DNA from 2 places in the Marinobacter sp. ANT_B65 genome. Region 1 is predicted to be linked to the other one. Evidence: predicted binding sites of a transcription regulator. Region 1 holds the regulator's gene; the other holds the start of a gene.

Region 1 (3,317 bases):
AAGGACGCTATGACACCGTCAGATAATTCATTGCACAAGGTGCTTGCGGCTCTCTTGGCTGCAAGCCTGGTCAGCCCGGCCCTGGCTTTCGATCTCGATTCCGGTACACCTATAACTGTCAGCGCAGACAGCGCCCGCCTGGATGATGGCAAGGGCATTGCCACCTACACCGGAGCGGTTGAACTGGTTCAGGGCAAAACCCGCCTGACGGCGGAACGGGTGGTACTGTACCGAAGCGCCGAAGGCCTCAACCGTATCGAAGCCAACGGCTCCCCTGCCCGTTACCAGCAACCTGTTACCAGCGGTGAGGGTGAAACCGACGCCAAAGCCCGAAACATCACCTGGTCTGCTTCCGACAAGCAACTCACCTTTGAACGGGAAGCCGTAATTGAGCAGAATGGCAACGTATTTCGCGGCGACATTATTCATTACGACACCGAGCAAAGAGTAGTCACAGCAGAAGGCGGCAGGGATACCGGCGCAGGCCCGGGCCGGGTCGAAATGGTCATCCAGCCCCGAGGCAGCAGCAGTGACTCCACCAAATAGCAGAAAACAGGGATCCAATGGCAGTTCTCAGAGCGAGTAACCTGGCAAAAAGCTATAAACAGAAAAAAGTGGTCATTGATGTCTCACTGGAAATTCGCAGCGGCGAGATCGTAGGCCTGCTCGGCCCCAACGGCGCCGGAAAAACCACCTGTTTTTACATGATTGTGGGGCTGGTGAATGCTGACAATGGCCGTATAACCATAGACAGCCAGGACATCACGCCACTGCCCATGCATGGCCGGGCCCGCAAAGGCATTGGCTACCTTCCGCAGGAAGCATCTGTATTCCGCAAGCTCTCAGTGCGGGATAACATTATGGCGATTCTGGAAACCCGTAAATCCCTCAGCCGCACTGAACGTTTGAGTAAACTCGAACAACTGCTGGAAGAGTTCCACATTACCCATATCCGCGACAGCCTGGGCATGGCACTCTCCGGCGGTGAACGGCGCCGGGTCGAAATTGCCCGCGCCCTGGCAATGGAACCGGCTTTCATCCTTCTGGACGAGCCGTTTGCCGGGGTAGACCCCATTTCCGTAAGTGATATCAAACAGATTATCCGCCACCTCCGGGACAAGGGCATAGGCGTTCTGATCACAGATCACAACGTGCGTGAAACACTGGATATCTGCGAGAACGCTTACATAGTTTCCGGAGGCCACATTATCGCTTCCGGAAACTCCGAAACCATACTTGCCAATCAACAAGTTAAAGAAGTGTATCTTGGAAATGAATTTCGCCTTTAGGGTCTGTTTTCGCTCCGGAGCATGTCCCTTCGATTGTTTTGCTGACCGGGAGCAAGTAAACTCGGCAAAGAACTTGCTAGGGTAATCTATAGGGGCGGCAAGTAGCCGACATACATAGATTTTTTGGCCAATGCAAGAAATTCAGAGCAGGTAAGTGTGACGGATCCTGAGCGATGGTTATGAAAGCCTCATTACAATTAAAGCTGGGTCAGAGCCTGACAATGACGCCCCAGCTGCAACAGGCGATCAGGCTTCTGCAGTTATCAACTCTCGATCTCCAGCAGGAAATCCAGCAAGCCCTGGAATCCAATCCCCTGCTGGAAAATTCGGAAGATGACGAGCAGATTGAATCGCCTTCAGCCGACAGTGATCAGAATCAGGATAGTTCCGCCGTCGAAATGTCCGCTGAAGCGACAGCTGATACACCCACCTCCGACTGGGATGAGAGCGAAACCGGCCCGGACTGGCAGTCTGAAAACGAAATCCCGGATACACTTCCCGACGATCTGCCCGTTGATACCGCATGGGAAGACGTTTATCAGTCGGCCCCTGCCCCCGCTGCACGGAATGATGACGAAAACGACCATGATTTCGAAACCAGAAACTCACCAACCGAAACCCTGAGAGATCATCTGGAGTGGCAGCTCAACCTGACACCTTTGAACGAACGGGATCAGGCCATTGCTCACGCCCTGATGGATGCAGTGGACGAGCGCGGGTACCTCACCAGCCCTGTTGAGGACATCTATGCCGGCCTGACCGACGATACAGATGAGGACCCCCTTGAGATAGATGAAGTAGAAGCCGTTTTACGCCGGCTGCAACACTTCGATCCACCGGGAGTTTTTGCCCGGGATCTTCAGGACTGTCTGCTGATCCAGCTCAACCAGCTACCACCGGAAACTCCCTGGCTTGCCCAGGCACGACTCGTCATCACCCATTACATAAATCTGCTGGGCAACCGTGATTATGCCCAGCTGCTCCGCCGCAGCCGCCTCAAGGAAGAACAGCTGCGTGACGTGCTTACCCTTATCACCGGCCTCAACCCGCGCCCCGGCGACATCATAGACCGGACCGAGCCGGATTATGTCATTCCCGATGTCATCGTTCGCAAGCACAATGGCCGCTGGCGGGTAGAGCTGAATCCTGAAATTGCTCCGCGCATACGCGTAAATGCCAGCTATGCTTCACTAATAAGGCGGGCCGACAGCAGTGCGGATAACACCTATCTTCGCGACCAGCTCCAGGAAGCCAAGTGGTTTATAAAAAGCCTGCAAAGCCGGAACGAAACTCTGCTGAAGGTTGCCACGCGTATTGTTGAGCATCAGCAGGGATTTCTGGATTATGGGGAGGAGGCAATGAAGCCACTGATCCTCTCGGATATTGCCCAGGTTGTGGAAATGCACGAATCCACCATTTCCCGTGTAACCACACAAAAATACATGCATACACCGCGAGGCATCTTTGAACTGAAGTACTTTTTCTCCAGCCACGTCAGTACCGACGAGGGCGGCGAATGTTCCTCAACAGCGATTCGCGCCATGATCAAAAAGTTAATTGCTGCAGAAACACCTAAAAAGCCGTTGAGTGACAGCAAGATTGCAGCCATGCTTGGAGAACAGGGAATCAAGGTTGCGCGACGCACAGTTGCAAAATATCGTGAGGCGATGCACATTCCGCCTTCGAACGAACGCAAGCGTCTGGTCTGAACCAGGCACTGTTTACGGGTTCTCAAGAATTTCGCTGGCGCAATAACAGGTGTCAGCACCCAGGCCGGGCTCCCAGAGCCGGAACGGATAACAACAGGAGACGTCTATGCAACTTAATATTTCAGGCCATCACGTAGAACTGACTCCCGCCCTGAAGGATTATGTGTCTGAAAAGTTTCAGCGACTGGAGCGGCACTTCGACCACATCAGTAACTGCCAGGTGACCCTGGAAGTAGATAAGGTTCGTCAGATAGCGGACGCAACACTCCACGTGGTTGGTGGTGAGATTCACGCAAAGGCGGAAAGTGAGGATATGTAC
Region 2 (3,317 bases), on a different contig from region 1:
TCCGCGCACTCGCGGGTACAGCCAGACACAGCCATCTTGAACTTGTGCGGTGCCCGCAGGCCCTTGTAGCGATTCTCCAGCCGGATCGCCATGCCGACGCTGTCCTGCACACCGTAACGACACCAGGTTTTGCCAACGCAGGACTTCACTGTGCGCAGGGACTTCCCGTATGCGTGACCCGTCTCGAAACCAGCGGCGATAAGCTTCTCCCAGATCTCCGGCAGTTCAGTCAGTGTGGCGCCGAACAGGTCAACTCGCTGGCCGCCTGTAATCTTGGTGTACAGGTCGTATTCCTTGGCTACCTCACCCAGCACAATCAGTTTGTCCGGAGTGATCTCGCCTCCCGGAATCCTCGGCACAATGGAGTAGGTGCCGTTCTTCTGCATATTGGCCATGAAGGTGTCGTTGGTGTCCTGCAAAGGCACATGGTCGGTAGCAAGAATATGGTCGTTCCAGCAGCTAGCCAGAATGGATCCGACTGCGGGCTTGCAGATGTCGCAGCCGTGGCCTTTGCCATGCTGGGTGATCAATGTGCGGAAGGTGCGGATGCCATTGACCTTGACCAGATGGAACAGCTCCTGGCGGCTGTACGGAAAGTGTTCGCACAGGTCCTTGCTCACTTCCACGCCGCGCTTTTCCAGCTCACAGTCCACCACGTTTTTGAGCAGAGCTGTGCAGCCGCCGCAGCTGGTACTGGCCCTGGTTTCTGCCTTGACGCTGCCGAGGTCGGAGCAGCCAGCATCGATAGCACAGCAGATATCGCCTTTGGTCACGTTATGGCAGGAACAGATGGATGCCGTCTCTGGCAGAGAATCTGGCCCCAGTGCGGGTGCCCCGCCCTGGTTTTCCGGCAGGATCAGGGCTTCCGGGTTTGCCGGCAGGGTAATCCCGTTGAGAGCGTATTGCAGCAGAGTGTCATAGTGGCTGTTGTCGCCAACAAGGATGGCGCCCAGCAGGGTCTTTCCATCCTCGCTGACCACCATACGGCGATAGTGGCCTGCCCGCTCATCATTGAAGCGTATATTGCGGGCGCCCGGAGTCTGGGCATGAGCATCGCCGATGGAGCCCACATCTACCCCCAGAAGTTTGAGCTTGGTGCTCATGTCAGCACCGGTGAAGGCCGCTTCCTGATCACTGTTCAGAACGGCGGACAGAGTCCGGGCCATGGTGTAGCCGGGGGCCACAAGGCCGAAAATCTTCTGCTCCCAGAGCGCGCACTCACCAATGGCATGAATATGGGGGTCCGAGGTGGTGCAATGATTGTCGATCACGATGCCGCCGCGTTCACCAATCTCAAGACCACTGGCACGGGCGAGAGCATCCTGCGGGCGGATGCCGGCGGAAAAGACAATCAGGTCAGTTTCCAGGAAAGAGTCGTCGCTGAAATTCATGCGCAGGCGGGCATCCTCGCCTTTAGTAATGGCCGTGGTCGCTTTCTCTGTATGCACCTTGACGCCCAGCTCTTCAATCTTGCGGCGCAACAGAGCACCGCCCTCGGCATCGAGCTGAACCGGCATCAGCCTGGGTGCAAACTCAACCACTTGAGCTTGCAGTCCCAGGCTCTTGAGAGCGTTGGCTGCTTCCAGCCCCAGCAGGCCACCGCCTACAACGACGCCGGTGCTGGCACCTTCAGAGCTGGCACGAATGGAATCCAGATCATCCAGAGTGCGATAGACCAGGCAGTGAGGGTTGTCATTCCCTTCGATTGGCGGCACGAAAGGAAAAGAGCCCGTGGCCAGTACCAGTTCATCATAGTGGTAGCTGCCCCGGGGAGTAGCCAGGGTGCCGGTCTCCCGGTCAATGCCGGTTACCTGTTCATTCAGGTGCAGCTGGATGCCCTGCCCGGTGTACCATTCCGGCGTACCCATCGCCAGATCCGAATGGGTAGAACCACCGAAATACTCGGACAAATGGACTCTGTCATAGGCCAGTTGCTTTTCCTCACCGAAGACGATGATTTCATAGTCAGTGGCAGCGGGGCTGGCGGTGAACTGCTCGAGAAAATGGTGGCCCACCATGCCGTTGCCGATCACTACCAGGGTTTTCTTACTCATGCCACTTTTCCTTTTCCACAACAAAAAAAGCCGGAGCATCTATTCCCATAAGAGGGAAATCGATGGTCCGGCGCCAATGCCAACAACAATGATCTGATGGTCCGACCTGATCCATGGCCGGAATATTCATCCTTACTGTAGGTAAAGCTATCTTCGTGCCAGTTTTGCAAGTTGTATTAAATCAATGGTTTGAATGAAAACTGCTTTTCAAGTGGCATATGAAACCCGAAAACCTGCCCTGTGGCGGGGCGGGTTGCACGGCTTTAGAGCTGGTTTCTCGTGGCCCGGTAATTGCTCCGTTCTCTGGAGTCCCAGCCAGAATGTTCCAGAAAAGGCCTGGCAGGTTAACTGTGTCCCGGAGTTTCCCGATGAGTACCAAACGTGATGCTGTGCCCGATATACCCAAAGCAGCGGATTACCTGATCGCATCCAAAACCTGCGAACTCATGAGCCTGCAGTACTTTCTCCAGATGGGCCGGTTGGTCCCCTGTATCAGCAGTCTGGTACATGGGCTTCAGCGTGAACGTGGCGCGTCTAATGTTTTTCTCGGCTCCGCCGGTGAGACGTATGTAAATGAACGGCAGGTGCTATCGGAGGAATCAGATCGGTTGAGGGCAGAGTTCGAGCAGGCGTTGGCTGAAATCCATCAGGAACTCACGGGGCACCCGGTAAGCAGCCGATTGCTGAATCAGATTGCGAGCGCCCTGCACAGCCTTGAAGGCCTTGGTGAGTTGAGGCGTTGTGTCGTTGCCCGGAAAATCACTGCGGAATCAGCTACCCAGGACTACAGCTGTCTTATACATCACCTCATTGCTGTTGTGTTTGAGGCCGCGGATACGGCTGTAGACCCCACAATCGCCGGGCCGCTGGTCGCTATGGTCCACATCATGAATGGGAAGGAGTTCTGTGGACAAGAGCGGGCGGTTGGCTCTGCCGGGTTTTCAAGTGGTCGCTTCAGTCGTGCACTATCACAGCGCATGGCGCACCTGTGCGAGGCACAGGAACGCTGTCTGGAGGTGTTTTCCAACTTTGCGGATGCAGGTTCACTGGCTCTCTGGCAGGAAGTTTGCGGGCATGATCGTGAGAGCGAAATTGCGCGGCTGAGGCGTCTTTCATTGTCCGTAGGGTCCTTCAAAGATCCTGGCTCGCAGTTGGCAGATCAGTGGTTCAAGCTGATGACAGAACGTATCGATGCGTTGAAAAGGGTGGAGGATTCCGTGGAAGGCTGTTTTCACGCGAGCTGTATTGAGCGTTTTGGTGACG

The links. The regulator sigma-54, encoded in region 1, starts transcription at its own class of promoters, with help from an activator protein. The targets are predictions, from matches to a motif close to ANTGGCATNNANNTTGCTNT.
Region 2: nirB (nitrite reductase large subunit NirB) is a predicted target of sigma-54. The motif match lies at 2,198-2,217, and genes of this name have one in related genera.

What each region holds. Positions count from the first base shown of each region.
Region 1 is NZ_NXGV01000001.1:862,317-865,633, reverse strand. Features, by position in the region: gene lptC (LPS export ABC transporter periplasmic protein LptC) at 1-26, shown strand, start outside; gene lptA (lipopolysaccharide transport periplasmic protein LptA) at 10-546, shown strand; gene lptB (LPS export ABC transporter ATP-binding protein) at 564-1,289, shown strand; gene CPA50_RS04095 (RNA polymerase factor sigma-54) at 1,463-2,998, shown strand; gene hpf (ribosome hibernation promoting factor) at 3,105-3,317, shown strand, end outside.
Region 2 is NZ_NXGV01000002.1:414,444-417,760, forward strand. Features, by position in the region: gene nirB (nitrite reductase large subunit NirB) at 1-2,054, opposite strand, end outside; gene CPA50_RS12040 (nitrate- and nitrite sensing domain-containing protein) at 2,423-3,317, shown strand, end outside.